Regions from separate parts of the Priestia sp. JNUCC 25 genome, predicted to be linked through region 2. Evidence: riboswitches for the same ligand, from Rfam matches in the RefSeq annotation. Region 2 holds a riboswitch; each other region holds the start of a gene.
What was found. A riboswitch is a leader RNA that binds a small molecule or an ion and turns the genes downstream of it on or off. The one in region 2 is predicted to bind S-adenosylmethionine.
Positions count from the first base shown of each region.

Region 1: linked by a shared signal. The riboswitch ahead of JNUCC25_RS19030 (BMP family lipoprotein) and the one ahead of JNUCC25_RS06070 (hypothetical protein) in region 2 are both predicted to bind S-adenosylmethionine.
Region 3: linked by a shared signal. The riboswitch ahead of metK (methionine adenosyltransferase) and the one ahead of JNUCC25_RS06070 (hypothetical protein) in region 2 are both predicted to bind S-adenosylmethionine.

Region 1 is NZ_CM132211.1:3,616,844-3,627,799, forward strand. It holds gene JNUCC25_RS19020 (ABC transporter permease) at 1-36, opposite strand, end outside; gene JNUCC25_RS19025 (ABC transporter ATP-binding protein) at 11-1,543, opposite strand; gene JNUCC25_RS19030 (BMP family lipoprotein) at 1,626-2,636, opposite strand; SAM riboswitch class I at 2,711-2,817, opposite strand; gene JNUCC25_RS19035 (hypothetical protein) at 3,148-3,306, shown strand; gene JNUCC25_RS19040 (YjgB family protein) at 3,731-4,309, shown strand; gene JNUCC25_RS19045 (GNAT family N-acetyltransferase) at 4,337-5,179, opposite strand; gene JNUCC25_RS19050 (cyclase family protein) at 5,176-5,841, opposite strand; gene JNUCC25_RS19055 (2-methylaconitate cis-trans isomerase PrpF family protein) at 5,936-7,063, opposite strand; gene JNUCC25_RS19060 (LysR family transcriptional regulator) at 7,248-8,108, shown strand; gene JNUCC25_RS19065 (CitMHS family transporter) at 8,405-9,721, shown strand; gene JNUCC25_RS19070 (hypothetical protein) at 9,790-9,951, shown strand; gene JNUCC25_RS19075 (hypothetical protein) at 10,083-10,763, opposite strand; gene JNUCC25_RS19080 (hypothetical protein) at 10,927-10,956, shown strand, end outside.
Region 2 is NZ_CM132211.1:1,179,597-1,190,552, reverse strand. It holds gene JNUCC25_RS06100 (MFS transporter) at 1-950, shown strand, start outside; gene JNUCC25_RS06095 (hypothetical protein) at 1,010-1,297, shown strand; gene JNUCC25_RS06090 (GNAT family N-acetyltransferase) at 1,225-1,671, opposite strand; gene JNUCC25_RS06085 (CotG/ExsB N-terminal domain-containing protein) at 1,785-2,141, shown strand; gene JNUCC25_RS06080 (VOC family protein) at 2,288-3,085, shown strand; gene JNUCC25_RS06075 (M20/M25/M40 family metallo-hydrolase) at 3,104-4,717, opposite strand; gene JNUCC25_RS06070 (hypothetical protein) at 5,187-5,429, opposite strand; SAM riboswitch class I at 5,497-5,598, opposite strand; gene JNUCC25_RS06065 (M20 peptidase aminoacylase family protein) at 5,662-6,816, opposite strand; gene JNUCC25_RS06060 (GNAT family N-acetyltransferase) at 6,864-7,370, opposite strand; gene JNUCC25_RS06055 (hypothetical protein) at 7,574-7,768, opposite strand; gene JNUCC25_RS06050 (M48 family metallopeptidase) at 8,070-8,822, shown strand; gene JNUCC25_RS06045 (DUF1259 domain-containing protein) at 9,035-9,355, opposite strand; gene JNUCC25_RS06040 (YmaF family protein) at 9,701-10,039, shown strand; gene JNUCC25_RS06035 (LapA family protein) at 10,434-10,769, shown strand.
Region 3 is NZ_CM132211.1:4,649,979-4,660,934, reverse strand. It holds gene pckA (phosphoenolpyruvate carboxykinase (ATP)) at 1-1,099, opposite strand, end outside; SAM riboswitch class I at 1,474-1,591, shown strand; gene metK (methionine adenosyltransferase) at 1,724-2,926, shown strand; gene JNUCC25_RS24390 (glycosyltransferase family 4 protein) at 2,958-4,103, opposite strand; gene JNUCC25_RS24385 (phosphatase PAP2 family protein) at 4,122-4,646, opposite strand; gene JNUCC25_RS24380 (gamma carbonic anhydrase) at 4,838-5,365, opposite strand; gene JNUCC25_RS24375 (alpha/beta fold hydrolase) at 5,473-6,249, shown strand; gene JNUCC25_RS24370 (tetraprenyl-beta-curcumene synthase family protein) at 6,281-7,339, shown strand; gene JNUCC25_RS24365 (class I SAM-dependent methyltransferase) at 7,352-7,921, opposite strand; gene JNUCC25_RS24360 (TIGR01212 family radical SAM protein) at 7,918-8,880, opposite strand; gene JNUCC25_RS24355 (YtzC family protein) at 9,050-9,313, shown strand; gene JNUCC25_RS24350 (hypothetical protein) at 9,326-9,481, shown strand; gene JNUCC25_RS24345 (MDR family MFS transporter) at 9,640-10,827, shown strand.

The sequences.
Region 1 (10,956 bases), 2.4 Mb from region 2:
GATTAATGATTTAAGAAGTTTCTGCAACTGTATCACCTTCTACCGTTCCTCCTGCCATTAATATGCTTAGTTTCTCTTCTGTTGCTTCTTCCCTTGTAAGCTCTCCAACAATACTGCCTTCGTACATAACTAAAATTCGATCTGATAGTGAGATAATCTCCGACAGTTCCGAAGACACAAGTAAAATAGCGGAGCCATTATTCCGTTTTTGAATCAAAGCATCATGAATACGTTCCATTGCCCCAATATCCACTCCTCGCGTTGGTTCAGCAGCAAGTAGAAAAGAAGTGTTTTGCCCAAGCTCTCTGGCAACAATCAATTTTTGCAGATTTCCCCCTGACAGTTCTCCAGCTTTTTGCTTAGATGAAATGGCTTTAATCGAAAATTCATTTATCCATTCCTCCACGCTCGACTTGAATATCTTTCTTTTCAGCCAGCCCATCTTCGAGTAAGAAGCTTTATACTGATAGCCCATTAGTGCATTTTCTTCGATCGTATCGTCCTTAGAGGCTCCCCACATATAGCGGTCTTCTGGAATATGAGCGATTCCTGCCTCTCTTCTTTCACGCACAGATCGCCCTGTAAGATCTTCATCTCCAAGTTTAATACTTCCGCTGTCTGTTTCTACTAATCCAGAAATTGTTTGAAGCAGCTCCGATTGTCCATTTCCCGAAACGCCTGCAATACCGACAATTTCGCCTGCAGAAACGTGAAGAGACACATTTTGCAATACGTTTTTTTGTCCTTTTCCTTTTAAAAAGAGATTTTGTACGTTTAAATGAGAGGTACCTTGTGATGGTATTCTTGCAGGACGCTCTTTTAATTCTCGCCCTACCATCAGCCTGGCTAGGTGATGAGCATTGGTATCTTCTTTACTTGTGACGCCGGCTACTTTACCATTTCGAAGAACCGTAATGCGGTCCGCTACCTCCATCACTTCTTGCAGCTTATGTGTAATAATAATGATACTTTTACCTTGAGAAGCTAAAAAACGGATTGTTTTTAATAGTTCCTTCACTTCATGAGGAGTAAGAACGGCGGTAGGCTCGTCTAAAATAATGATTTCTGCTCCTTGATACAGCACTTTTAAAATTTCAATTTTTTGCTGTTCTCCAATTGAGCAATGTTTTACTTTCTTATGAACATCTACTGAAATTTGATAGGTTTGGGTTAATTGCTGTACATCTGCTTTCGCCTGCCTTCTATTAAAAAAGAGGCCCTTCTTTGGCTCATGCCCCAAGACAATGTTTTCAGCCACTGTAAAATGAGGAAAAACCATAAAATGCTGATGCACCATGCCTATTCCATTTTTGATCGCATCTGCAGGAGATGAAAACGAGACGGTTTTCCCATGTAGCTGAATATTTCCTGAACTCGGCTTTTCCATTCCGTAAAGCATCCTCATCAACGTTGTTTTTCCAGCGCCATTTTCTCCAACCAGCGCGTGGACCTCGCCTTTTTTCAGTTTAAAGGACACGTTATTATTTGCTAAAAATGAACCGTATTTCTTCGTCAAATTCGTTAACTGCAGCAGCTCACTCATTCTATTCATTGCTCCTTTCCCCATTAGGATTTTTTCAAAAATAAGAAAGAGAAGCCAGCCTTACTCGACTTCTCTTTTCAACTCACTTTGCTAACGGATCTTTTACCACTGTTTTTCCATCAATAATCGAATCTTTAATTTCTTTTAATTGATCAATTACATCTTGCCCTACAAAGTCATTAAGAGGCGTCTTGCTGTCTTGAGTCACATACGTTAACCCAACACCTTTTTCTTTTAAGCCGTATGTCACTACACCGGATTTAAATTTGTCATTTGCGAGTGCTTCTACCGTTTCATAAGCAGCCGCATCAGATCCTTTCAACTGCGATAAAACGATATGCTCAGGATCTACTTCCGTACGGTCAATATCTTGGCCTGCCGTATAAAAACCCTTTTCTTTTGCTGCTTCAAATACACCCAAGTCGCCTACCGCTGAAGCTCCGGCGATAAAGTCAGCTCCTTTTGAAGCCTGTAAAATAGCAAGTTCTTTTGCTTTAGCTGGATCGGAGAAACTTCCAACATAGTTTACTAGAAAGTCTGCTTTTGGATTTGTTGATTGTAATCCTTCTTTAAAACTTACGGTCCATTTTTTTAATAATGGAATATCATCAGCTGCAACCATTCCTACTTTATTCGTTTTTGTAACCAATCCTGCCGCTGCTCCTAATAAATATGAAGCTTCTTGTTCACGGAATACAACGCTTCTTACATTTGGTAAATCGACCACTGTATCAATAATCGCAAATTGACGCTGCGGGTTTTCTTGAGCTACTTTTTTCAACGCATCTTCGGATTCAAAAGAAGATGTAATAATCAAGTCATAGTTTTCTGCTACGGCAGCACGCAAGTTACTTTCAATGGCTGCTTGATCCGTAGACTCAATTGTTTTTACATCAATGTTATACTTCTTCCCAGCGCGTTTTGCTCCATCATCCATTTGTTGAAAAAACGGGTTAACTCCAATCTTTTCAGGTAAAACAAGAGCTATTCGCTTCTTTCCTTTCTCTTCGCTTCCACTGCTTTTTGTGCTTTTTGACTGACAGCCAGTTACGAGTAGTACAAGCGCAACTGCTAAAACAAGAAATCTCTTCATTTGACTTACTCCCCCCATAATATAAAAAAGCTCTTCCTTTATATAAAGGAAGAGCTCGTTAACCAAACGTCTCTTCCTCATCTTCAAGAACATACTGTTCTTAAGGATTTGGCACCATTCTGTCATAGACAGCGGTTGCCGGGTTTCACAGGGCCAGTCCCTCCACCTCTCTTGATAAGGAAAACAATAGCTATTTGTTTTATGTAATATAGTCAATATTAATAGTTTTTTAATAATTGTCAATATTATTTTTCTTTTTCATAAAAAAACTTTAAAAACAGATAGGATTATACGGTTTTAGTCTACTAAAATACAGGTCAATTCCTCTTCTAAATTAATTATTGTATGCTTCCTAGCAAAGCGCTTACGGTAAGTCTGCTAGTCTTCTAGAAGAGTCATTTGGATCAGAGCACTTTTATTACATGTCTTTTGTTAATCCACTATCAATTGAAATAACTTTACCAAGAATGTTAGACTTTTCCTGAGCGATATTTTTTAAGAGGTGTTAACGTTGAAATTGATGAAAGAATTATCTGGAGTAGCTATTGGACTCATTATCGCTTTGGCGGTTTCAAAAATCTTTTTTGATACCCCGACCAATATTGGAATCGTAGTTATTTTTATTAGTAGTATGGTAGTAACAGGTATAGCAAGAGCGAAATTAAGATAAGATAAAGCACCATCTTTTATTAGTAAAGTTTATTAGTAAAGTGGTGTTTTCTTTTGGCTGCTTTAGTATATAGTAATCTCGGTTAATATCTAATGTTTTATAATGAATTAGGATTGTCCCTATACTACGTTTTTTACCTAATAAAGGAATAGAAACCAATCTTTTCACCTATGATAAATGAATCGTTTTTTGCTTTTCACCTTACCTGACGTTTATATTCTGAAAGGCGTGTTACATTATATATATCAGTTACCAACTCAACCAAGACTCCTTGACTACTCCCACAAAGGTTCACCTAGGCGGATGCTGCCTACCCCGCAAGGGGGGCGGCAGACGCTTAGGTCTAGCAACTCCGACCTACCTGCTCTTTAGGTAGGTCGGAGTTGCTAAATCGATATAAATAAAGGAGGAAACGATTGTGAAAATGAAACAACGTTTTTCAAAAGTAGCTGCCGCTGCAACGATTACAGGAATTGCTGCGTTTGGATTTGCTCCTGTGGCTCAGCTTGATACCCCAGCACACGCAGCTACATCTCAAGAAACAAGCAGTCAAAATCAAACAGCTGTAAAAAACATTAACGAAATTTATAATGCGGCGGTGCAAGGCGAAGTGCCGCGCTTAACAGCAGACTTAAAAATTGGCAAAAGCCTGCGTCAAGATGTTCGAGATCAGTTCGGTCCTCCGCCTGAAGGTTCATCAAATAACTTTGACTACTATCATGCGGAAATGGGTCACCCTGGATATGCATTTGGCTATGACCAAAATAATGTCATTAACGAAATCCGCTATTTTGGTACAAATGTAGAGCGTCAAACAAATCTAGGGTCCATCACGCAAGCTAACTTAAAGAAAGAATTAGGTCAGCCGAACTTTACAAGCAAAGTAAAAGGTGATGGTACGACTCAAACGAAGTACACGTATCATGCCGGCGCCTATGATCTTGAATTTATTTTTGATGATAGCAAAACGTTAAATCACGTAAACTTAGTTGAAAAGCCTTAAGTAATAGAAAAAGTAGCAGACAGCCTGCTACTTTTTTTCATGAAATAAAACCAGTGCTGAATCGGCTACGTGTTCATACCCAATCTCCATATAAATCTTGTTAGACGTAGGGTTTGTCATATCTGTGTATAGGCTTGTTGTTTGAAACCCTTCATCTAGCATAAGCTGAGAAAGCGCGGATACACAGCTTGAGGCATAGCCTTTTTTACGTTCTTTTTGAGGTGTGTACACAAAGTTAATTGTAACGTTATGGGCCGTTGGACGCGTAGCATTGGCAATCGACACACACTTGCCATTCACTTCCCATAAAAATAACCGTCCTGCTTTAATAAAAGCTTCTCCTGTTTTGACAGCTTGTTCTTTCGATATAGGCTCCCCAATGATATACATAAACTCTCGAACCCACTCCGTTACGAGCGAAAGGTGCTCCAACCTTGCTTTTACCAGCATTCCTTCAGCATCCGCAGCTTTTTTTACTTTGTCTAACCGGTAAATGCGCTGATCCATTTTCAAAGAAGCTTCTTGATTTTTTAAATCTGCTAGTTTTTGAGAAAGATATAAAACCGTTTGTCTTTCTCCAACTAAGCCCGGTATGTCGATTTCTTGTAATAGCTCTGCCGCTTCGCTTAGTTCACCCTCCGTTAGCTTCTGTATTTGAGAAAGTATGATTTGCTTAGGATGCGTTTGCAGTAACACAAGCACAACACGGCTATCTTTAAAAATAACGCCCATAAAATTTGGTTTGCTGCTTTCATTTAAGCCGTGTAAAATGCCAAGCGCTAAGTTATGCAGAACTTCATTTTTTGATAAAAGCAGCTCTACTTGGTTTTTAAATTCCTGTACTTCTCTATATCTATGTAACTGGATCATTTTCTTTCTACCTCCGCAAATGCTCTTACCGGAAACGTTCCGGCTCCTTTTATTTTAGGAGGCACAGCGTAAAATAAAAAGGACTCGGTTAGTTGATCTAAGTGACATAAGTGTTCAGCAATCACAATATCCGCCCCTAACAGCAGCGTATGAGCTGGTCTTGCTTTTCCTTTTGTGTCGTCAATATTCATCGAATCAATTCCGACAAGAGCGGGCTGTTGAGACACTAAATAAGCTGCCGCGCTTTCCGTTAAGTATGGATGGTTTTCTAAATAATCGTCTGTATTCCAGTAGCGATCCCATCCCGTATGAATTAATACCGCTTTGCCTTTTACGTCTATATGTTGAAAATGAGATTCATCAATAGCCGTTAAAGTCGGGTCAACCGAAACGACTATTCCTTCCAGTCCGGCTGTTTTATCAATAGCCGTTTGAGCCAAATCCGCTCCGTCTTTGTATCTGTGAAACGGCACGTCAATATACGTACCGGTATTCGTGACCATTTCAATTTTACCGATTTGAAATTCAGTCCCTGGTTCATAAAGCTTCTTAGACGCTTCTCGGCTCAAATAGTCGCAAATGATTGGTGCCGGCAAGCCTTTATGTGTGATAACTCCGTCTTCAATGATGTGGCTTAAATCAATATACGTTCTTTTTTTCATACTCCCACCCGCTTTTTCAATATTCAGTAAAAATATTCTAACATAAAAAAGCTCTTCCTAGTTTCCTAGAAAGAGCTTTTTTTAGAGAACATTATTAACTTGATAAACATACATCGTACGTGTGCTTTGTATAAACAAATCCTTCAAAAATAAGACGGGCTGTACGCACTACTTTGATTCCATTAACCTGTCCATCTTTTAGATCCACACTGGTTTCCATAATTCCCATTGGATGAGCAAGCCGAACGGTATCGCCTTTTAGTTGAACCATTTCTGACAGAAGCGTGCCTTTTGTATAAATAGCCGCCGTTGTACAAATTGCTCCTGTAATCGCAAGCGTTTGATGCGGTTTTTGCATCGACATCATGCGAATTAATACGTCCATTTGAGAAGCAGCTTTTTCTCTGCCAGTCCCGTCGCGATGGTCCATAGGAGGAGCAATAATCGTCATTTTTGGAACCGCTGGTGATAGTTTAGTTGCTTTGTTTTGAGGTGCAAGCCCCGCTTTTTCCGCTGCAATGGAACGAATTTCTTCAAATAGCTTCAGCTGTTTGTCCGTGTATTCATGCGGAAGTTCTGTTCCCTTTAGGCCAATATCCCCTGCTTTAACAAATACAAGCGGATTTCCTACATCAACAATTGATGCTTTTATTGTCCCAATGGATGTTTGCAGAAGATCAATAGCGTTCCCGGTCGGAAGCAGTTTTCCAGTAACAGCTCCTTCTCCGTTTTCAAACGAAAGATAAATGGGTGAACCCGTACCTGGCACTCCAGGAATCATACACGATCCTTCTGTTTTCACTTTTCCGTTTTCTACTTCTACTTCCGCTACGATTACTTTTTTCGTATTCGTATTATAAATCCGCACTTTGGTCACCGGTTCCACAGGTTGTACAATTCCTTGTTCGATGGCATAAGGTCCGACCGCTGAAGAGATATTGCCGCAGTTTCCCTTAAAATCAACGAGGGATTCGCTGATGCTGACCTGTGCAAACGTGTAATCTACGTCAGCTTTCTCTAAATCTGATTTTTTTATAATCGCAATTTTACTCGTCAGCGAATTGGCTCCACCTAACCCGTCAATTTGACGTTGATCCGGACTTCCCATTATATCTAGCAAAAACGGTTCCCAATCAGATTTGTTCACAGGCATTTCTTCATGATTGATAAAAACCCCTTTACTCGTTCCACCTCTCATAACCGTTACAGGAATGCGCGTCATATTAATCACCTTTCTCCCCTACTAACAAACGCCGAGGCGTTCATCAAACCATTTTATTTTTTTACTATTTAGAACCGGTTCATTTGCCATTTATCGTATAATAGAGGTGGTCATAAGTAAAATACATAAAATTTATTGTCTTTTTAAAAATTTTTTTATAATCTAAATACAAGGGGGAATTGGGATGGATCAAAAAGATTGGATATTAATTAAAACGCTTCACGAAGAAAAGAACATTACGCGAACGGCTGAAAGGCTCTACGTATCGCAGCCTTCTTTAAGCTACCGCCTTAAAAATCTTGAAGAAGAATTTGGCGTGTCGCTTTTCTTCAAAACGAAAAAAGGAATTGAGTTTACATCTGAAGGTGAGCATCTTGTTCGCTATGCGGAAAATATGTGGAAGCAGCTGCAGGAAACAAAAGACAGCATGCGTAATATGAGCGAAACCGTTACGGGAACGCTTCGCTTAGGGGTATCGAGTAACTTTGCACAGCATAAGCTTCCTAAAATTTTAAAACAGTTCTCTCTTCACTACCCAAATGTACAGTTCAGCGTCAATACGGGCTGGAGTACGCAAGTTATGAATCTATTAGACTCTTCGCGTGTGCACGTTGGTATTTTACGAGGCAATTATCCGTGGAACGGAGAAAAATCACTGCTGACGAAAGAACGGCTCTGCTTAATTTCGAAAAAAGAGATTGCGATCGATGACTTGCCGAACCTGCCTTATATTAATTATAAAACCGATACGTCGCTAAAAGATCTCATTCAAGACTGGTGGCATGACAAGTTTTCAGAGCCTCCGTTTGTGGCAATGGAAGTTGACCGGCAAGAAACGGCCAAAGAAATGGTCAAAAATGATTTAGGCTTTGCAATTTTACCTGAAATTTGCCTTCACTCCAGCGACAACTTATATACATACGGACTTTCGTACCGAGATGAATCACCTTTGCTTCGAAACACGTGGCTCATGTATGATCCTTCTTACTTGAATTTATCGGTCGTGAAAGCATTTATTGACTTTTTAAAGCTAAGTGAAAAATAAAGCAAAAGCTAAAAAGTTTGCGTCTTGGAAGAATCTCTCTTTTAGACCAAGCTTTTTTCTAGACTACCATTATAAAAATTTTTTATGAACTTTCTAAAAAAACCTATATTTCCTTTATTTTTAAAAATGTACTAACATGAAAACAAGAAACATCAGCGGGAGTAAAGAGCGGCTTTAAAAATTCTTAATAATCAAACTACTACTCATACATGGGGATGAGAGATGTTAGTCACGTTTTTTTACTCTAAAAGAAAACGCTTTCAGAGAAAAGAGGGAAAATAAAGGAGGTTGTTTGAATGCTAGCACTACTAGGTTTTACAATGATTATTGTCTTTACGTATCTCATTATGTCAAAAAGGATGTCTCCTATCGTAGCTTTAATGGTCATTCCACTTCTTTTTGCGGTGATTGGAGGGTTTGGTAAAGGCGTCGGAGACATGATGCTAGAAGGGTTAAAACAAGTAGCTCCGTCAGCTGCGATGCTGCTGTTCGCCATCTTATATTTCGGGGTTATGATTGATGCCGGACTGTTTGATCCACTAATTAAGCAGCTGTTAAAAATCGTAAAAGGCGATCCGCTTAAAATCGTCATCGGAACGGCTCTTTTATCGCTTTTAGTTGCACTAGACGGAGACGGTACAACCACTTATATGATTACGGTTTCTGCTCTTCTTCCCCTTTATAAACGCCTGAATATGAGTCCGTTAGTGTTAACGACAGTTGCGATGCTTTCTCTTAGTATCATGAGCAGTATGACGCCTTGGGGAGGCCCGGCTACTCGTGCGATTGTCTCCCTTCACCTCGATGCATCAGAGTTCTTTATTCCACTTCTTCCAACGTTAATTGGCGGAGCTTTGTGGGTAATCTTTACAGGCTATATCCTTGGGAAAAAAGAGCGAAGACGACTTGGTGCTATTGACATCGAGCAGTTTGAATTAAAAAGCACGCTTGCTTTTGCTGAAGACGCGTCCTTAACTTCTCAAGAAGATATTACACAGCCTAAAAAAATCTGGATTAACTTAGCTTTAACCATTGCACTCATGGTCGTGTTAGTTTCTGGCATTTGGTCTGTTTCCGTTTTATTTATGATTGGTTTTGCGCTTGCTCTTATGATTAACTATCCAAAACTCGAGGATCAAAAAGAACGTTTAATGGCTCATGCAGGCAACGCGTTAACCGTTGCAGCGCTTGTTTTTGCAGCTGGTATTTTTACAGGAATACTATCCGGCACTAAAATGGTTGACGAAATGGCCAGCCTGTTAATTCATTTAGTCCCTGATTCACTCGGTACGTTTTTACCGACAATCGTCGCTTTAACAAGCATGCCGTTTACATTTGTGATGAGTAACGATGCCTATTATTTTGGTGTTTTACCTATCTTCGCTGAAACTGCAGCTTCTTACGGAATTGATCCAATGGAAATTGCGCGAGCTTCAGTACTCGGACAACCTGTTCATCTGTTAAGTCCGCTCGTTGCGTCTACTTTCTTACTTGTAGGTATGGTAGGTGTTGATCTTGGTGAACATCAGCGCTTTGCATTTAAATGGGCCGTTTTAACGTCTCTTGTTCTGATTGTCCTTGCTATCATCACAGGCGCACTTACACTATTTTAATAGGGAATAAAAGCTGTCATGGCTTTTTATTAATAAATTGATAAATGATAGGTGGAGGTACTTCTAAAATGTATGTAATTACGTGTTATGTAGGAAAAGGTGAAATGAGAATGTACGAGTTTGACAGTAAAGAAGAAGCGCTCTCTCAGCTAAAAAAGCTGAAAGGCTGCAGTATTCTTTCAGAAGTTGTTTACTTTAATGATTCGTCGGTTATTCCGATAGCTATTTAATTACGCAGCACTCAGCCCTATAGGTACAAACTTGATAAGCTTCCTTTCGCTCAAAAGGAAGCTTCTTTTTTTATGTTTTTTGCAAACTCCTACCAAGAAGGTTATAAAGCAGCTGCCAACCCCCTTTCCTCTCATGGACGTTTTGTTACGTTCGGCTCGTTTTGTTTTCTTGCTTCAATCATATCAATAATTCGATTGGTATGTGGAGTTAACACTGCGCATTTCTGATAGAAGGCTCCGTCTACAACAAGCAGCTCTTCATCCATCCCGCAAAACTTACAGCGCAGCTCTTGTGGTCCTGCGTAAGAGGTGTGATAAACACTATCGTTAAAGATGGTATAAAAAGTATTTCGTTGCTGAGCATCGTAAAAGCCATATTCTTTATTACTTTCATCACGATAATTAACTCCATAGTTCCGTTCAAATTCTTCTTGAGTAAATCCATCCTGCAAAAGTTCATTTTGTACTAGTTCCCTTAAACAATCCTCTATTTCCTCACCGTTAAATGAACAATCATGCACGTAAACTTCTGTTTCTTCGCTACTGTTCTCTTTTACCATCATTTCGCTGCCGCAAATCTTACAGGGGTGTTTAGGACGCTGTTGATCAAAATAAGAGAGAGTTTGGACCTTTTCAACTACTATTTCATCGCTCACCTTTTTAAACTTAATCATCACATTTTCTGTTTGACTGACGTTTTCGTTATATAACATCACTTCGTATTCATCTATATTCTTTCCGTTTTCTGTTCGACTCCAATATTCAACTACTTCATATGAAGAAATAGTAAAAAACTCTTTAAAATTCACCACTAGCATGCATCCTTCCAAAAAAGTTTACGTTCTCTGTGTACTAAGCACGCTCTATACTACCATTTTTTCAAAGACTCGCACCACTAAACGAACTTGTTTTAGATTCGCATATCCTTTCTTTATCCGGCATACATAACACTAACCCTTTTATAAGGAGGATTTCATGAATACGTATATAATCATCAGCATTGGC
Region 2 (10,956 bases):
GCTTACTCGGCTTCAGCGCAAGCTTTTTTCTTTTTTCGGTGGCAGAAAACTCTCTGACTTTAATGTATACGTCGCGCATCATCGGAGGTTTGTTCGCAGGAGCTGTTATTCCTTGTGCTTTTGCATATGCTTCTGATAGTACAGATGAAGAAAACCGCACGAAAGCAATGGGACTGTTAGGAATGTCGATTGGCTTAGGCTTTATTTTTGGACCGGCATTAGGCGGCGTCCTTTCATCTTTCGGCTTGTTTGTTCCCTTCGTTATCTCTGGTATCTTGTCACTGATTATGACAGCGTTCTCATTCTTTACGTTAAAAGAATCTTTACGAAAAGAATCTGCTGCCAAAGTACAGACATCGAGATGGCATGACTTCACGTCAGATTTTCAAGGAGCTATGAAGTATTTATATGTTCTTTCATTTTTAGCGACTTTTACGCTCGCTGGTTTAGAAGCTACTTTTCAATTTTTTCAAATAGCGAAAATTAATGCTACTCCTACGACAATCGGATGGATGTTTATGGCGAGCGGTTTAACTCAAGCGCTGATTCAAGGCGGTGTGCTGCAGCGATTTAAAAAAGGAAATGAAAAAAAACTGATGGCCATTGGCTTATTGGTTTCAGCAATAGGATTTACGTCTATTTTGTTATCTTCTAGTGCCGTTAATGCTACCTTATTTTTGTGCATATTTACAGCAGGAAATGCCCTTATTCGTCCTTGTGTCCTCTCATTAATTACGATGAGAACCAAAGTAGGATATGGCTCTGCTTCGGGGCTAACCGCCTCAATGGATAGCTTAGGGCGTATTTTTGGCCCTCTGCTTGGTGCATTTGCCTTTAAACTCAATATGACGCTGCCTTTTATTATCGGAGCAGTTGTCACTTTAGCTGCTTTACTGCTGATTCAGCGCCATACAGCTCTAGATTATTCTGAGCAAACACTCTCATCGTAGAGGCTGGGAAAACATTATTTTAGTTGAAAGAAGATCCGAACGATGAATCGAGATTCTTGATGGAGAATCCAACGCGTTCGGATTTTTTTATTGTTATGAGTATACTAGCTGTGTTGATTGGAGAGCAAGGCGGAGACTCCTGCGGGATAAGCGGAAGCGACGAGGAGGCTCAGCGGCCGCCCGAGGAAAGCGAAGTCTTGCACGGAAATCAGCAGCCGATTCCTACTAGCGCATGTAGCTCATTTGTTGGTCTTTGGATTAATTTAGCGATGTCTCAATCTCTTTTCATCGTTACTAACACAAGATTATCAGCAGCTGCAGTACGTTTTATAATTGAAAACCGATGAGCTTCGTATAGCTTAATCGCAGGTGTATTTTTTTCGGCTGTAGACACGATACATTCACATTCAGAATATCTTTGAAGTACATGTGTTAAAAGACGGCTTCCGATTCCCTTTCGAAAGTCCCGAGGACGCACAACGAGGCGGCAAATCGTTAATCGCTCATTTTCTTTTTCAAACGACAGCACTCCTGCTAGCTTACCTTCAATCATTTCTCCGATAAACACTTCCTTGCTTTTCATAATATCTTCTTTGCTTTCTGTAAGCTGAGGAATATCTGAAAAACCAATGAGCCTTGCTTCTTCTTGATAAGCTTCTACTTGCACAGCTACTATTTGAAGAGCGATATCCACTCTTTGATGTTCGAGGATTTGAAGCATGAAAACCACTCCATTTCTTTCACAAATTTAGACTAATTCCATGTTTTCACTATATCCAAACGCCTTCCTTGTACATATTGTATTATGTACCGAATTAGCCAGGAGGTGTTTATATGCATATCAATGCTGAAAGAATTAGAGAAGCAACAGAAGCGATTGCTTCTACTGAGCTTGAAACATTTATGTACCAAGAGCCAACTGCTCGTCACAGATGCTCTCGTCGTCGTTCTACTCGTCGCACTACTCGCCGCACTACTCGCCGTTCTACTCGCCGTTCTACCCGCCGTTCTACTCGTCGTTCTACTCGCCGTTCTACCCGCCGTTCTACTCGCCGTTCTACCCGCCGTTCTACTCGTCGTTCTACTCGTCGTTCTAGCCGTCGCCGCTGTCGCTGCGGTTCACCTTGCTGCTCATATCCATGGTTTAATAAATCATTTGGCTGCTTTAAAGGGCATGGCTGTCGTCGCTAAATAAATCTAAAGCAAGTCGAGTTTAAAACATACGCGGCTTGCTTTTTTAAGATTTTTGTTTTACATAATCATTCGTTTTACTCTTCTAAAAAAAGAAAACAACGTATAATAATGGGAAAGAATCTCTCTTAAAAGGAGGCCTATCCATGCACTTATCTTTTGATCATCTTGTTCATTTTTCACCTGATCCTATTAAAGCTCAGAAAGAACTAAACGAATACGGAATAAATGTCGTTAAAGGCGGCATCCATGAAAAATGGGGCACTTTTAACACGTTGGCTTATTTTAACCTCAGCTATATTGAATGGCTTGGGCTTAGAGATATCGCGTTAGCTCAAACTGTTACAGATAATGACCTTATTCAGCAGCTTGTTAACGAACATACACCGGTTGGTCATTTTGGTCGATTTGCACTCCGTACAGATGATATGGATTTGCTAATAAAAGAGTTGGAAAGCAAGAATGTCACTGTAAAAGGTCCTGTAGCGGGTTCTCGTCAAACCAATGATGGAGAAAGACTTGAATGGAAAATGTGTTTTATTGAAGCTGACCACGATTCCCTGCCTCTTCCTTTTTTTATTGAATGGGGTGAACCAGAAGAAAAACGCAAGCCAAAGCTAGCGGCTCTTTCTTCTCACCAAGCTGGTCAGCTGCAGCTAAAAAATATTTACTGTGCTGTACATAACCTCGAAGAATCCATCAGCAAGTGGACGAAACTGCTGGACATTCAGTCTGCCGAAAGCTACAAAGACTCTTTACTTAATGCACGTTGTCAAAAACTATATGTCAATGGAGGAAACCTTATTTTTTGCAGCGGAACACAAGGTGTTGTCCATGATACATTAAAAAAAGTTGGAGAGCGTCCATTTTTGGTTGAATTAGATCACGCTCTAACACCGCAACAAATTACCGTACAAGGAGCTTCTTTTAAATTCAACAAATAAACATCCGCAGACGGATGTTTATTTGTGTGCTTCCTTTATAGCTTGATAAATGAAATGAGGCAAAATTTCAAAGGAATACTGAACGGCTAATCTTTCGGTCCATTGATGCGCATCTCTTCCCAGCGGTCCAATGTTCAGCACCGGCATCTTCAGCTCCTCTAGCTCTTCTAGCGGGATATGATACCCTTTATTCCATAGCGGCATATTTGCTACCAACGTGTTAAATGTATGAAGCGGATGCTGCAGGCTGGCATAGCTTAAATCCGAAATTCCGCCAAAATAACTTTGTTCAACTAGCTCCACTTGGAATTGCTCTTTGGCAATTGCCTGTACGTTTGACAAAATCTCTTGTACAAACGGATCATCATGTGAACAAACGGCCGGATAAAGAGGCGGCGTAAAAAATAAGACCATCATCGGAGCTGCTTCTTTACATAAACCAGCTAAAGAGTTTACTAATTTAATGGTTTTATTTCTATCATCATCCTCTTGTGCCAAAAGTGCTGCTTCCATTTCTTGCACATATTTTTCACCGTGCTGTTTGACTGCATGAGTATAAAGTTCTTCATACGTCCATACGTTCACGTCAAGAGATGAACCCTCCATTCCCGCAGCGTACTGCCTAGCGGCTTTATTATAGTGTTTTTTCACATTCAAAGCCGCTTTGTCAGCCGATTTCAACAGCAGATCTGTTACTTCTTTAAGAGAGCGGTTTAACATAAATAAATTAAATAATACAACGGCAGAGTGCGGAACTTGAACTGAATACTCTTCTTTTAAATCTTTTTGTATCAGCACCGTAGGAGGTGGACTCGTTTCTTCTCTTACTTTTTCGCAAAAATCAACGTTTAATTCTATTTCTTTTGTTAAATAAGAAGCTAGTAAATTAGCATTTAAACCAGCTAGCGGTTCCCCTACATGAGTTTCTTTTCCATAACACAAAAAGCTTGGCATGATCTTCCCAATCGATCCTGAGTACACATAGTTCGTTTGATCTCCAGGATAGCGGCTGAACACTGGTTCTGCATTTAGCATGAGAGAAAAATCCAGCTGATGTTTGCGGGCAAGTTCTAAAAGAACAGGCACTGCTTTTCTCATCCCAAGCGAATTTACTTCTTCATCCGGCACCGACAGCAGCAGGATGTTTCCGTCAAACTCTCCGTTGCATGCTCGTTCAACCATACTGATATGCAGAGCAATGCCTGCTTTCATATCCATCGTTCCTCTGCCAAAAAGCCAGTCTCCTTTTATCATATCCTTTTGTACGTGCGCCGGAACTTGTTCCATATGGCTATAAAAAGTACTCGTTAATGTATCAGCGTGAAAAGCATCCTTTTTCCACTTTCCATAATCTTGTACATCCACTACATCGTAATGACTTACTAGTACAACTGTTTTATTCGTATTTTTCCCTTGAACAAAAGCTGTGACAATCGATCGCCCGTCTCCTGTTGAATGAAGCTCGACTTGCTCGTTTTTTTGAAAGTAAGGCAGCTTCAATAAATAAGACGCTATCGATTCAGCCATTTCCACTTCTGCCATCGTTCCTGTCACGCTAGGTATAGAAACCAATTCGCTTACAAGTTTTTTTAACTGTTCTTTTGTTTGATACAAAGATGTTTTGTTCGACATAACCTTCATCTCTTTCCTTTTTCTAAATTTTCTATCAAACAAAACCATTCGTCAATCCCTTTGACAGAGACTCTTTCATTCTATCCCTATGTATCATAGTATGGCGCTGCCTTTACGCACATGATAAAAAAAGAGTGTGCGGCTAGGGATAGCACCGCACACTCTTTTTTTACTTTTCGTCATCTTCTAAAAAGTCTAGGATACGATCAATAAGCTGTTCGCTTCCTGCATCGTTTCCGTGTTCAAGAGACATTTCCATTTCAATGCTCCTTTCATAAAATATTCTTGTTTTATAACATACCACAATTCATTTCGAATGTAACCTTTAATTTGTGTAAAAATTTCGACAATTTATGATTAATTTTAAAACCTGTTGAGTATTGATTATACCCACCAGATTCTTTGCTTGTCAAAAACCATGCTTTCTATTTAAAAACACTTAAAAAATAGAGGCGCGAGCAGACTTCTTCTATAAAAGACAGCCTACTCGCTCAAGCTTGGAACAGCATGATGAATAAATTTCTAGTTCATTTGCTTTTTGTACATCTTTAATATCTATGCCTACAGCATATGTACGAACATGGTTTTCGACCACAATTTCATAAAATGTTTCTAATTCCCGATAAGCTACTTGATAATGCTTTCCTAATAATTTCACTGCTTCCTTTAATGCTTTCTCTCCTGTATGTGCTGCAACTGCTGTATGGCTCATAAAACCCTCTCCTTTTAGAAAAATAAAAAAACTCATTTTGCTTTGATGCAAAATGAGTTTTTCACCCGTTTTATCACCCAAAGCACATGCTTTGCTGGTAGGAGCACCTTACATTCGTAGGTTGCTGTGGAGTCAAAGAGCCAGATCTCTCGTCCACTCGTGATAACTTTTTTAATTTAAAATTTATTTTATCAAACAATTCCATCCCCGTAAATAGAAAAATAAAAATATTTTAATTTTTTTGGTAATGGAATGAATTCAAAAAATGAAAGCTTAGATTAGCAAAATAAGAAGCTGCTACAAGTAATGCCTCTTCATTTAATGAAAAAGAAGGATGGTGCCATTCATATTCTCCAGCTGTACCCATCCATACAAAAAATCCTGGTACATGCTGCTGATATACGGCAAAATCTTCTCCTCCAGGCGATTGTTCAGCTTCTACGACTTGATAACTAAGATCCTCTGCCGCTTTAGTAACTAATTTTTCCAGCGTATCATCATTGTTTACTACAGGAAGATATGGATACCATTTAACGTCTACTGAAGCCCCGAAAGCTGCGCCAATCCCTTCAGCAGTTCGTTTCATAAGAGCCGGTATTTTTTCTCTCGCTTCTTCTTGAAAGGTACGCACAGTTCCTTCAAGCGTTACTTTGTCAGGAATGACGTTCCACGAGCTCCCTCCATGGATTTGAGTTATGCTGACAACAACATTTTGAAAGGGGCTGAGATTACGGCTGACAATGGTTTGTAAACTAGTAACAATTTGACCAGCAGCAGCAATTGGGTCTATTGTTTTTTCAGGGATACCTGCGTGACCTCCTACTCCTTTGACGTCAATTTCAAAACGATCAACACTTGCCATTAAAGATCCCGATTTGATACCAATGGTTCCTACAGGAAGATCCGGTTTGTTATGCATCCCAAATATCGCTTCTACTCCTTCGAGCACACCTTTTTCAACTAGCATTTTTGCCCCAGAAGCCGTTTCTTCAGCCGGCTGAAAGATAAATCGAACCGTGCCGCAAAGCTCCTGTTGACGCTGTTTAAGAAGAATGGCTGCTCCGATTATAGAAGCCGTATGAAAATCATGGCCGCATGCGTGCATAACACCGTTCACTTCAGATGCAAATGGCAGATTGGTTTTTTCTTCAATTGGCAGCGCATCAATATCAGCTCGAATAGCAATAGTAGGTCCCAGCTTTCCTCCCACAATTTCTGCTACTGCTCCTACGTCTAATTGGAATGCATCTGCTATAGAAATATCATAATGCTTTAACCACTTTTTAATACGTTTAGTTGTTTCATATTCTTTCATTGAAAGCTCTGGAAATCGGTGCAGCTCACGACGTATGTCTATTAGTTTATTTAGTAGTAATTGATCTGTCATATTTATCACTCTTTCACATTCCTTAATTTGGAATAATTCTCTATTTTTTACGACAAAGAATGTAACTCATTGAATTTTTTATAAAGAAATACGGTCGTATAACCTTCTGCAAGGTGCTTTTCTTTAGCTTGAACATATCCTTTTCGTTCATACATCTCAACTAACCAAGGATGTTCTTTTGCTGTTCCTAAAGACACACCCGGTGATTTAAACGTATTTTTTATTACCTCTTCCTCTACTAGACGCAGCAGCTTAGATCCAACGCCTTTCCTCGCAAACGACGGGTCCACTGCAAACCACCAAAGATGCGGAACAGCAAACGGACCTGGATGTTCTCCCCAAGGCATTCGTATAGACACAGTAGCAGCGATTTTTTTATCTTCTTCATATACATAGCAAAGGTTTTGAGAAATATTTTTCTTAACGAGAGCAAGATCAGCAGTAGCTGCTAAGAAAGGAATGCCTAGCTCTCGAATAGGCTTATATGCTTGTAGAGTTAAGTTCAATAAGTTATCTGCGTCGTCATTTGTTGCCAAACGGAATTCATTCTTCATCTCTTCGTCTCCTTATGCAGTGTTTAAATATTTTATTTAACTTATAAGTTTACTAAGAATTAAAAAAGACAGACTGCCGCCTTGCGTACTCACTATACAACTGCTTTTATAACGTGTCAATTTTCATTATCTCTTTCTATGAAAGCTATCATAAAAACCAATACTTACAGTTTCTTATACTGAACAAATATCAATAAATCCCCTTACGAAACCCCTTTCATTACTTTCGTTAAATTTTCAACCGCAATTATAGAGCGACGTATGATAAAATAGAACACGGTAGTTGTAAGAAAAGCAAACAGAAATGTAATCACTAGCATAATCGAGGCTGCTTGCTCTTGTTTCATAATAAGATAATAATTTGTCACTTCAATTACAGTAAGTGTTATGACCATCATATATAGCATTTCACATGTAAACTTTGAAACGCTTTTTTTATTTTTCATTTCCTATACCATCTAAAGAAATAGAATGTCTAATCTATATTAGTAGTATCGGCATATTTTTATATGTTTTTGTAAAAACTAAAGAAAAATTGAAGCAATTATTATTGGCGCTTTTCCACTAAATATTGGAATACATATCATTCTGCAAGGCGCTGCAACAGCAGTTGATAACTGTCTGATTATTCTTTTATTTGACCAACCTCTACCTTTGCTTATAAAATGAAGATTTGTAGAAAGGAGTACGAAAAATTTTATGTATACGTATCAAACAGGCAATCAAACAATTGACTACAAAATTGAAGTCGTTCCAAATAGAACCGATATCACGGTGCAAATTTGTGACAAAGAAGGGGTAAAAGTTATTATCCCGAGAGGTCTTAATGAAAATAATGTGCGTTCAATCATCGCACGCAAAGCAACATGGATTTTAAAACAACTAAACGGTTCACAGCCAGCTGAGGAAAAGCCAGCTGCTCCAAAGAAAGAAGCAGTAAAAAAAGAAACAGCTAAAAAAGAGGCTCCTAAAGCAGCAGCTTCTGCAGCTAAAACTGGTTCTTTTGAAGAAGGAGACAAATTCCCTTACCTAGGACGTCAATACCGCTTAAACATCGTTCGTGGAGATGTAGCAAAGGCTGAAATGACATTCCGTGCAAAATTTATTGCTACAGTACCTGAGAGCTGGAACGAGCAGCAAATAAATGAAGGTATTGGACAACTATTAACAGAATGGTACCAAGGCCGCGCAGGTGAAAAATTCCAAGAAGCTTTGAAATCTGTTAAAAAAGCAGCAGACAATGCTCCTGAATCTGTTAAGTGGGACGAGTTAGGTGAAGAATACGCTACGACTCAAGATAATACAATCGTATTAAACTGGCGTTTGCTAACAGCTCCTCTTGCAACAATTGAATATGTCATTGCTTCTCAATTTACAAATGCAGATGAGTTATTCGAAGATGCAGCTGAACGCAAACAGTGGTTAAGCGATAACACCCTAAACGCATTTTAAGTTTATACATAAAAAAAGCACGCGGCGAACGCGTGCTTTTTTTATTTTGATAGAAGTACTCGAATAATCTCACTGCTCAAAAATTAGTTAACCTGATAGGTTCATTCAAGTGCATCTTATAAACCAATATATAATATACATGTTTAAAGTTTTATTAACCTAATTTTAAAAGCAGTAAGTAAGACTAAACTTATTCTATTAAAAACTGCTTTCTATCCTTTTAATACTCTAAACGCTTCTCTTACTTTTCGTGCAAAATCTAACGGTGGCTCTACGGATTCAAAGTGCATATACATTGCTCTCGGCTCTTCAAATAGCCAATGGTTGTGAACGGCCGTAACCTTAATATCTCTTTTTCTAAGCTCCGTTAATAATGGATTTACCTCTTCTTGCAAAAGCACGGTTTCACCTAGATTTAGCGCTCTTCCTTTGCTATCTAAATCTTCAAAAGTGAAAAATTGAGGAGTAACTAATGGAGAGCGTGTTGGACGCCCTAAAATTTTAAAACGAATCGTCCGAAACTTTTGTACCAAACAAACGCCATTTTCATCTAAACTGCCTTGTCCACCTAGAATTCTCGCAAACTCCTGATCCTGACATAGACCTTTTTATTTTCCCAACTCATTATGCTGACTTCCTCTCTTATAATAACTTGTCCTTCCTTAATAAATATATGTGAAAGTTATCAAGTAGAAACGGCAAACACATAGGAAAACTACCCATTTTATAAATCCTGATTATCAAAAGTCATATTTATTTTTCTTTGTTCATATCAATAGCATGTATTTTTGAATTTAACTAAAAAGAGAAATTCAGATGCTCATTTAAAGAATTTACTTAAACAGTTTTTTTAAATTGAATTTGTAGGGGGAAGTAAAATGAAAAAAATAGGCAAAGATGATTTTATTTCAGGGTTTGTTCCTCATCATAATCATGGCTCAGTGGACTACACTTCTGTTGCGTCAGGACATGTCCATCAGTGCCTCGATGTAACGTCTCCTCCAATTCAAAGCGAGGATGGAAGCCACATTCACTATACAGAAGGCTATGTTGTTTTTGAAGACGGACATACACATCATTACAAAGCCTACTCTGGTCCCGCTATTCCCATTGGCAACGGTATGCACGTTCACTATTATGACTTTTATACCAGCGAAGACAACCAGCATCGACATCATGTCAAAGGTGTAGACCACCCTGCTCCGGGCGATAGATAATGAAATAATTTAATGCACTTAAGACAAAGTCTCAGCTTCTGTACTGATTTATATCTTGTGTTTATATACCCCTTTATTAAAAGTGAGACCTTTAATAGATAAAGGTCTCTTTGTACATATATGAGCTAAATGCAAGTCTCTCCCTCTGCTTAAGCAAAAAAGGATACGCGAGCTCTTTATTCCAAAAATTCGACATACCAGGTCTTTGCACATGTCAAAGTTTCTACACCAATCGATATATTGTGTTTTAAAAGAAAGATATATATAATCAAGAAAATGTTTGATTTTGTTTAAATGTGGATACGTATACCTATAAGCAAGATAGCAAACACTTAAGATGAGTGGTTACGCTATAAAAGTTGTAATGACCATGTAAAGAAAGGAAGTGCAGCTTATGAAAGGACAGAGCTTTTTTATTTTAGGACTTATATTTGCTCTTATCATTGCTGTTTTAGCTGTAATTAACAACGATCCGGTACAATTTAACTATGTATTTGGTTCACAAAAATGGCCTCTTATTTTAATTATCTTAACAACGGCCGTGTTTGGAGGAGTTGTTGCTGCTTCATTGAGCTTTGTAAAAATTGTTCAACTAAGAGGACAAGTGAAGCAGAAAAACAAGCGAATTGCTGAACTTGAAGAAGACATCAAGCAGCATAAGCCTGTTGAGCCTGTTGTGGAAGAAGAACCAAATCAACCAGCTACTCGAACTGAGCGCGCTCAGTTATAATAAAGAAGAGCCGTTATTCTCTAGAATAACGGCTTTTTTCATTTTTTGTTCCCTCACGCATATTTTTGGCATACACGCATAAACAGATAGATATGGAAAACTTTAGTTCTGAGTGGTACAATCAACACTGTTATATCTCTATGAAAAACTTAAATTGACAGTCTTACCGTTAAGAAGGTGTTCATCC
Region 3 (10,956 bases), 1.6 Mb from region 2:
ACATCGCTTGTTCTTTTGTAAGCTTGCTGATTGGAGGCAAGACGCCGAAGGCATCAGCAGTTAAAAAGACAATAGCTGTAGGGTGCCCAGCAACGCTTGGCAATACCGTATTATCAATAGAGTCAATTGAATAAGCGGCACGAGTATTCTCTGTTAAACTATTATCATTGTAATCTGCTACTTTCGTATTTTGATTTAACACTACATTTTCCAGTACGGCGCCGAAGCGAATTGCATTGAAAATTTGCGGTTCTTTTTCTTCGGAAAGCTGAATGCACTTCGCGTAGCATCCTCCTTCAATATTAAATACACCAGAGCTTGACCAACCGTGCTCGTCATCTCCGATTAAACGACGGTTTGCATCAGCAGAAAGCGTTGTTTTACCCGTTCCAGATAAACCAAAGAATAATGCAACGTCACCTTCTTCTCCTACGTTAGCAGAACAGTGCATGGATAGAATATTGTTTTGAGGAAGCAAGAAGTTCATCACTGAGAAAATAGATTTTTTCATTTCACCAGCGTATTCAGTTCCTCCAATTAGCACGATGCGTCGCTCTAACGAAAGAATAATGAAGGTTTCAGAATTCGTCCCGTCTGTTTCAGGATCAGCTTTGAACGTTGGAGCTGCTACAATTGTAAACGGCTTCACATCATCATTTGTTTTTTGTTCGGCTGAAGGGCGAATGAATAACTGCTGAGCGAATAGGTTATGCCATGCAAATTCATTAACTACTTGAATTGGTAACTGATACTTTTTATCAGCTCCAGCATATCCATTAAAAACAAAAAGTTCATCCTGCTTCTTTAAGTGGGTTAAGACTTTTTTGTATAGCGCATCGAATCGCTGAGCAGAAATTGGCTGATTGACAGGTCCCCATTCAACCGTTTTTGAAGACACAGCATCGCTTACAATAAATTTATCTAAAGGAGAGCGACCTGTATATTTTCCGGTTTCGACTGACACAGCACCTGTAGAAGTCAGCGTTCCTTCGCGTCGAGCTAGAATTTTTTCAACAAGTTGTGGAACAGATAATTGGTGTTTTGTTGTTTTTAATTGAAGCAAACCATTTAATTCGATAGACATATCAACAGTACTCATGTGCACTACCTTCCTTTTTTAGCTATTATTTATTCATTAATGTTTGAAATTTATAATTAGTATAACACATTTATTTAATTATTCTATACTATTTAACTAAAAATGTTTGTTTATTATAAAAAAATGTACGTTATACCTATTTTAGACACATGTATATGTGATAGGAGCAAAAAAAGTGAAGCTATTTTAAGTGAAAGCCTCATTTTGATCTGTCTTATTAACTAAACTTAGTGATGATTCTTAATAAGATGTACTATTTCGGAATTTGAGTATGTTACATTAAAACAGATTCAAACATAAAGAGATGATTTCCATTTGAATGTTGTTGACAGTGAAGCGCTTTTTCATGTATTATATGTCCTTGAACGGATACTCTCTTATCCCGAGCTGGTGGAGGGACAGGCCCTATGAAACCCAGCAACCATCGTCATTTTTTTGTGTAGACGATAAGGTGCTAACCTGATGCAAGGGCACAACCTTGATCGATAAGAGTGAAAGGCTTATGTAGAATTTGATACCTTTCCTCGATACAAGGAAAGGTTTTTTTATATTTTTTAACGTGTAGTGAAAATAAGGGAATGAGTACCGTATCACAATGTATCGTATTTATAAGGAGGAAAACTGATGTCAACACAACGTCGTCTGTTCACGTCAGAATCTGTTACAGAGGGACATCCCGATAAAATTTGTGACCAAATTTCTGACTCAATTCTTGATGCTATCCTAGCAAAGGATCCAAATGCTCGTGTTGCTTGTGAAACAAGCGTAACAACTGGTTTAGTTTTAGTAAGTGGTGAAATTACAACTTCTACTTACGTGGATATTCCTAAAACAGTTCGTGAAACAATTAAAGGAATTGGCTATACTCGTGCAAAATACGGATTTGATGCTGAAACTTGTGCAGTATTAACATCTATCGACGAGCAGTCAGCTGATATCGCTGCTGGTGTAGACCAAGCGTTAGAAGCACGTGAAGGTCAAATGTCAGATGAAGAAATCGAAGCAATCGGAGCTGGAGACCAAGGGTTAATGTTTGGTTATGCATGTAACGAAACAAAAGAATTAATGCCTCTTCCAATTTCATTAGCTCATAAACTTGCTCGCCGTCTAACAGAAGTACGTAAAGAAGAAATTCTTCCTTACCTTCGCCCGGATGGTAAAACACAAGTAACAGTTGAATATGATGAAAACAACAAACCTGTTCGCATCGATACAATTGTTATTTCAACCCAGCATCACCCAGAAGTAACGTTAGAGCAAATTCAACGTAACTTAAAAGAATATGTTATTAATCCAGTTGTTCCAAACGAGTTAATTGATGAAAATACAAAGTATTTCATTAACCCAACAGGACGTTTCGTAATCGGCGGTCCTCAAGGAGATGCTGGTTTAACTGGTCGTAAAATTATCGTTGATACTTACGGCGGATATGCTCGTCACGGCGGCGGTGCATTCTCTGGTAAGGACGCAACAAAAGTAGACCGTTCAGCAGCTTATGCAGCTCGTTATGTTGCGAAAAACATTGTAGCAGCTGATCTTGCTGATAAATGTGAAGTACAACTAGCATATGCAATTGGTGTTGCACAACCAGTATCTATTTCAATTGATACATTCGGTACAGGAAAAGTTTCTGAAGAAGTACTAGTAGACGTAGTACGCAAAAACTTTGACCTACGTCCAGCAGGCATCATTAAAATGCTTGATTTACGTCGCCCAATTTATAAGCAAACAGCAGCTTACGGCCACTTTGGTCGTACGGATGTGGAGCTTCCTTGGGAGTTCACAGACAAAGCGGAAGCATTAAAAACTCAAGCTTTAGCTAAATAATAAAAAAATCTCCGTGAAAACGGAGATTTTTTTATGCCCATTGAATACCTGCAGCAGATTTTTCTACGACACTTTCATATTCTGAAAGCAAATGCTGAAAAATGGCGTCCCATGATTGAGTAAGAGCGTATTGTCTCGCTGCATGGCCAAAGTGAAGACGCTGATGCAAATCATCGAGTAAATCTGTAATAGCCGAACTGAATTCTTCTAAGGAGTGAGGTTTGCAAAGGTAGCCGTTTCGCCCGTGCTGAACCATCTGTTTAACTCCTCCTGCATTTGCTGCCACTACAGGAGTTCCAGAAGCAAGAGATTCCAGTACAACATTTCCGAAGGTTTCTGTTTCTGAAGGAAAAACAAACAAATCAGATGATGAATAGATATGAGCAAGTTGCTTACCTTCAAGGAAGCCTGTAAATGTCATATGCTCAGATGCTTGCTGCTGCATTTGTTCTTTTAAAGGGCCGTCTCCCACAATAACCCAGTGAATTTGATGGCGGATATGATCAGGTAGAGATCGTGCGATTTTTATTAAAAAATCAGCGTTCTTTTCTTTAGCTAATCTTCCTACATACGTTAAGATGTAGGGTTTTTTTATATTATATTTAATACGAATATCAAAGCGGTCATAGTGGGGATGAAATAATTTATGATTTACTCCTCGCGACCAAATATCTACGTTGTGAAACCCTTGTTCTTCTAGCTGCTGTTTGGTCACTTCAGAGGGAGCGAATATTTTTTGTACAGGTTTATAAAACCATTTCATATATTTTTGCAGTGGTACACGCATTTTTTCAAGTTCATAGTGAGATAAATAATCATCAAAATTGGTATGATAAGAGCCGACAAGAGGAACACCTAATCTTTTCCCGTAATAGGAGCCGCAAAGCCCCATTGTAAAAGGAGTGGCCAAATGAATAATAGAAGGATTGAATGCCTGCAGCTGCTTTTTAATTTTTAGAACGTTTGGCAATGAAAAGCGGCTGTTTGGATAAAGGAAAAACGGCGTGCTCGGCGAACGGTGAACATACGTTGAAAATGACTGATCATGAGCAAATTCAGGAGCAAATACCTGGATGGGAATTTGCTTTGATTTGACGTACTGAGTAAATTGATAAAGTGTTTTAGCAGCTCCGTTAACTTCTGGAGCAAATGTATCCGTAAATAAAGCAATTCTCATTAGTACTCCTCCTATCAATTAAGTTAAAAATATGTTTAGTGAAACAGCACCCGAAAAGATGCCCAGTATCAGACCTACCATGACATCCGTCGGATAGTGCAGGCCAAGATAAATTCTTGAAATTCCTACCATTACTGCAAGAGGCAAAAGAACAGCAGCGAAGGCTGGATAAACAATCATAAGAGGGGTAACCAACGAAAAAATAGCTGTTGTATGCCCAGATGGAAATGAATGATCTTTTAATGGATTTTCTAACACTTTTGTATGTTTTAATTGAATATAAGGTCGTTTTCTCGGATATAGTTTTTTAGCAATGGCGACTGGAATATGACTAACGGCTAGAGAAAACGCACAAGCGTAAGCGATGGAAGAAGGATGCAGAAATAGCAGCAAGCACGCTATCACAATGGTAAAAGTGGCTCCTCCGGCGTGAGTTAGTAAACGTAAAAATCTATTTAAGTGCTTTCGATCAAAATGTTGGTTTACGCTTTTGAATAATCGGCATTCGGCATCGTATACATACTGAATTAACTTGGCTTTCATAGAGTCGCTCCCTTTTCAATAAATACGTCTTTATTATTCAGTTTAATCTTTAATTGTGGAGGCAGTACTAAAACGATGTAAATTAATATGGAAATTTCTTTACAATTGTGGAGAGAATAGAACATGATTGGAGAGTTTGTGGAGATACTAAAAAAATTCCCTCAGTGTGACTTTCTGAGGGAACGTTTCCTTTATAATGAAGAATCAGATTTCTTAATAGACTTATAATACTGCCCTTTTTCTACATATTCTGTACGAATGCGCTGCATATCTTTTAAATCCTCTTCTGTCAGAGTGCGGATCACTTTAGCAGGTCGGCCGAGTGCGAGAGTATTAGGTGGTATTTTTTTACCGGGAGGCACTAAGCTTCCAGCACCGACAAAAGCACCTTCACCAATTTCTGCACCGTCTAAAATAATAGAACCCATGCCAATGAGCGCGCGTTTGCGGATGATGGAGCTATGTAAAATAACTTGATGTCCTACTGTCACATCATCCTCAATAAGCAATGGAGCATTTGGGCTTTGATGGAGTGTTGATTGATCTTGTATATTTACTCGTTTACCAATAATCGTAGGTGAAACATCTCCTCTAATAACAGTGTTAAACCAAATGCTGCTTTCTTCACCAATGGTGACATCTCCAGTAATCGTGACATAGTCTGCGATGAAGCAGCTGGGTGCAATGGTAGGCATTTTTTCTTTATACGGATAAATCATCAAATCATCTCCCTTTATTAGTTGAAAAAAAGTAGTAAATCTTCTAATGTAAGTGTACAAAGGTTTTTTAAGCAGGTAAACAAAAAAAGGAAGAAGGAGTAACTCAAATGCATAAATGGGAAGCAGTAAATCCAAAAGGCGTTATTGTCATGGTCCATGGAGCAGCGGAGCATCACGGACGCTATCGCTGGCTGATTGAGATGTGGCGTTCGGTTGGAATGCACGTAATTATGGGAGACCTTCCTGGCCAAGGCTTAACAACAAGAAGAAGAGGACATATCCTATCCTTTGATGAATATGTGTATGAAGTGGAAGAATGGGTACGTGAAGCGCAAAAATATGATTTGCCTATTTTCCTGTTAGGTCACAGTATGGGAGGACTGGCGGTTATTCGTACGCTCCAGACAAAAAACCTCCCTATATGGGGTGCGATTCTTTCCTCTCCTTGTCTAGGATTAAAAGAGCAAGTACCGGCTTATTTAGATATGCTATCTAAAGGGTTAAATAAAGTCATGCCGAACAAACTTTTCGATTTAGGTCTCACTGTTGAAAAAGCAACAAGAAACCAAGAAGTTCGAGATGAAGATGAAAATGACTCACTGTATGTTACAAAAGTTTCTGTAAGATGGTACCGGGAATTGATCCAAGCTGTCAACTTAGCTTTTAAAGATATCGATCGTTTGCCTGATGTCCCGCTTCTTGTGATGCAGGCAGGAGAAGATAAAATTATTGAAAAGCTGATTGTTAGGCAGTGGTTTGATGAAATAGAGCTAAGTGAAAAAATCTACAAAGAATGGTCTCAGCTGTATCACGAAATCTTTAATGAGCCTGAAAGAGAATACGTTTTTACATATGCGAAAAGTTTTGTCGATCTTCACATTTAATAAGTGCGGTAAGAAATTGAGGTGAAAATAAATGAAGATTCCGTCTCATCCTATTTCATTAATGAGAAAAATTTATCGAGAAGTGTTTCCTGTCGTTCATCATGAGCTTAATCATTGGCGCGAACGAGCAAAAGAGATTCCTAATAAAGAATTGCGTACTCAAGCATTGGCAAGTATCGATACAAAAACTTTTCATTGTGAAGGAGGCGGTATCCTATCGATTTTAGCGAAAGAAAACATGATTGAATGCGTGAAATTTATTGTTGCCTACCAAACAATCAGCGATTACTTAGATAACTTATGTGACCGCAGCAATTCGCTAGACCCTAAAGATTTTGCCGCCTTACATGAATCGATGCCAGATGCGTTGACTCCTCATGCACCTCTTGGGGATTACTATCGTTTTCGAGCGGATAAAGACGACGGAGGATACTTAGCCGGACTTGTCCAGACTTGTCAGCAGTCCTTGCGAAAAGCTTGTAATTACCATATAGTCTCTTCACATTTATTAGAACTAGCTAATTATTATTGTGATTTGCAAATACATAAGCATGTTGAAATCAAGGAAAGAGTTCCACGATTAGAGAATTGGTTCGATGCTCACCGGCACAGTGTTCCTGAAATGGAGTGGTATGAATTTTCAGCGTGCTCTGGTTCAACGTTAGGAATTTTTTGTTTAGTTGCTTATAGCTTTCAAGAAGAGATGACCGAAGAAATGACGCAGAAAATAAAAGCAGGATATTTTCCTTATATTCAAGGCTTACATATTTTACTCGATTATTTAATTGACCAAGAAGAAGATAAAGCAGGAGGAGATTTGAACTTTTGTTTTTATTATCCTCATTATCAGCAAATGATGGATCGCTTTTTGCATTTTGTCGTAAAAGCGGACGAATATGCTAAAAAACTGCCGGATTATCACTTTCACTGCTTTATCTATAAAGGACTCTTGGGCGTTTATTTGTCGGATCAAAAAGTGCGGGCACAAAAACATGTTCATGTGAATGCACGTAGGTTAATAAAAGCGGGGGGAGCCCTCAGCTACTTTTTCTATATCAACGGACGCTTGTACCGAATGTTAAAAAGATAAGCCATATGCGGCTTATCTTTTTTCAATAGCAATGATGAAGGGAGGGTTGTTTTGCTGATTCATGAAACGATATTGTAAAACGTGAACGTCTTTTTGATCAAGATTTTGGACATACGTTAGTAAATCGTCTCTTTCTTGTTTCCCTTGTTCGTGTCCATGATAAATAACGAGCACAATCACTCCTTCAGGTGCTAACAAATCAAGTAACTGCTCAATTGCAGAGATTGTTGTTTCAGAAGTGGTGACAATGTCTTTATCTCCACCTGGTAAATAACCTAAATTAAAGACAGCGCCCGTGACTCGTCCTTTAATAGAACGAGGAAGCATGTTTATATTGCTGTGGCTTTCTTGGATAAGTGTTACTCTGTTTTCTACATGGTGTTCTGTCAATCGCTGCTGAGTTGCTTGAATGGCTTGAGGTTGAATATCAAATCCATATACATGACCTGTATCTCCGACTAAGTTAGCTAAGAACAATGTATCATGTCCATTTCCTGCTGTGGCATCAATCGCGACATCTCCTTGAGCCACAGCATTAGTGAGCAATGTGCGGGCAAAAGGCAGGATACGTTCTATTTTCATCTTTCCATCAACTCTTTTTCATAAGATTTTCCTTGATAGCTTTGACGACGTTCGAGCTCTTGATCAATGGCATTTAATACGCTCCACTTATTTACGCTCCACATCGGTCCAACCATGAGGTCTATCGGTCCATCGCCTGTAATACGATGAACAATCATCTCAGGAGGGATTACTTCGAGCTGATCGCATACAAGCTTTACATATTCTTCAAATGAAAGAAATTCAACAAGGCCCTTTTCATACTGTTTGACCATAGGAGTTCCTTTTAGTAAATGAAGCAGATGAATCTTAATTCCTTGAACGTCTAATTTTGCTACTTCACGTACCGTTTCCATCATCATATCAGGTGTTTCTAAAGGCAAACCATTAATGATGTGAGAACAAACGCGAATACCGTGTTTTCTGAGCTTTGCTACGCCATCTACATAGCATTGATGATCGTGTGCCCGGTTGATAAGCAGTGAAGTTCGTTCATGAACAGTTTGCAGTCCAAGTTCTACCCATAGATAAGTTCGTTCATTTAATTCAGCCAAGTATTCCACCACATCGTCGGGGAGACAGTCAGGGCGCGTGGCGATAGAAAGCCCAACAACTCCGGGAAGCTTTAAGACGGCTTCATATTTTTCACGAAGCTCCTCGACAGGAGCATGAGTATTAGTAAATGCTTGAAAGTAAGCAACGTATTTTCCGTCTTTCCATTTATGATGCATTTTTTCACGGATTTCATTAAATTGTGTCACAAGGTCATCCGCTCTGTTTCCGGCAAAATCCCCCGAACCGGCAGCACTGCAAAACGTACAGCCGCCGTGAGCTACTGTGCCATCTCTGTTTGGACAATCAAATCCTCCATCTAAGGCTACTTTAAATACCTTATGGCCAAAGTGGTTACGTAAGTGGTAATTCCAGGTATGATAACGTTTGTTTTCAGATTTATACGGAAACGGGTTTGTCTGATTCAAATCAGCAACCTCCTTTTTACATGCAATATACATCAACAAATTGTATCAAAAACGTGAAAAAGTGCCAAACAAATTTAAGGATGCTTATATTTAACAGGTTCTTCTTGTCGTAAAGGGAAGTAAAGTTGCGCAAAATAAGACAGAAATGAACGAATAGGAGGAATAGAGAATGACAACTCGTCAAGCAGTGGATCAACTTATGCAACAGTGTGAAGATGCTATTCGCTTTGGACAAGGCCAGTTGCAGGAAGGCATGAAGCAAGAACATTATAACGACACTGAATATACAAAAGCACAGGAAAAATTAGAAAATGCTTATAAAGAAATTGAAGAGTTTTCTCACAGTGCAAATGCACAGCAAAGAGAGCAGCTATATCGCATGCGCCTGCAAGTTCAGCAGCTGCAAAATAAATTGATCACAACTCAGCATTAAGGAGAGGATTTTATGGCAACGCGTTCAAATCAAAATAATCCGGAACAAAAAACAAAAAACGGGATCAACAGCAATGACATTGAGCTAGGAAAAGATTTTGATCCAGTAAAAGAATTAAAAGCACGAAACAGCAAGCGTGCACAGCCGGTTCGTTCGAAGCAAAAGTAAGCGGTAAAAAGGTGATTTTGCATGATATTGTCATGTGAAATCACCTTTTTAAATAGTCAGCGAATTTCAAATAAATTGTCTATATGTAAAAGCATTGCGAACCCTTTAAGAAAAGACTAGAATGTACGTTGGCATTCGAATAGATAGGGGGGAGATCAATGCCCAAATCACTTTGGTTTTTGATTATTGGTATGCTTGTAAACGTAACGGGAGCTTCATTTTTATGGCCTCTCAATACCATTTATATAAATGAACATTTAGGAAAGTCGTTATCCGTCGCAGGAGTTGTTCTTATGCTGAATTCTGCTGCAAGCGTAGTAGGAAATTTGCTTGGAGGAACTCTTTTTGACAAAATCGGAGGATATAAATCCATTTTATCAGGAATTATTATTACTCTTATTGCATTAGTGGGACTCGTGTTTTTCCATGGTTGGCCTACATACGTTGTTCTCTTGGTTGTTGTAGGGTTTGGATCTGGTATTGTGTTTCCATCTATGTATGCAATGGCAGGGTCCGTTTGGCCACAAGGCGGAAGAAAAGCATTTAATGCGATGTACGTTGCTCAAAATGCAGGAGTAGCTATTGGCGCCGCGGTAGGGGGCATTGTAGCGTCTTATTCATTTACGTATATTTTCTTAGCTAATACAATTTTATACGTTATTTTTCTGCTTATTGCTATTTTTTCATATCGTCATATTTCGGTTACCGTTGGACAAACGAATGTCCTTAATGAAGCAGGGAGCATTGGGCATAAAACGAAGCTGACTGCTCTTCTTATTTTATGTACGGGGTATGTCTTATGCTGGGTTGCGTATGTTCAGTGGCAAACAACGATTGCTACGCATACGCGTGAGCTGAATATACCTCTTTCTAGCTACAGTTTGCTTTGGACGATTAACGGGATTTTAATTGTAGTCGGTCAGCCTTTGATCGTACCCATCATTCAAAAAGTAGCAAAAACGTTAAAAGTACAGGTCCTAATTGGAACGGTTATTTTTGTGGCTTCTTTTGTTATCGTGGTGAATGCTACAACATTTCCGCAGTTCTTAACAGCAATGGTTGTGTTAACAATTGGAGAAATGTTCGTTTGGCCAGCCATTCCAGCTGTTGCAAGTCAGTTGGCTCCATCTGGAAAAGAGGGATTTTATCAAGGCGTAGTTAACAGCATGGCTACTGCAGGTAAAATGATTGGTCCTCTCTTTGGAGGCGTTATTTTCGATGCGTTTAATATGTCTACGCTGTGCTATTTATTAATTGGGCTATTGCTATTCAGCATGTGTACAACATGGATATACGATTATAAATTAAAAGAAAAACGTCAGCGTTCATTAACCATCTCTAAATAAATAGAGGTGGTTTTATTTTTGACTGTTAAATAAACGTAGGAATGTCTTCAGTATTCCTTTAATAATATAGTAAGGGTTGTGACAAGCAAAGAAAGGAGTATATACCTGTAAATATGTAAGCGTTTTCTA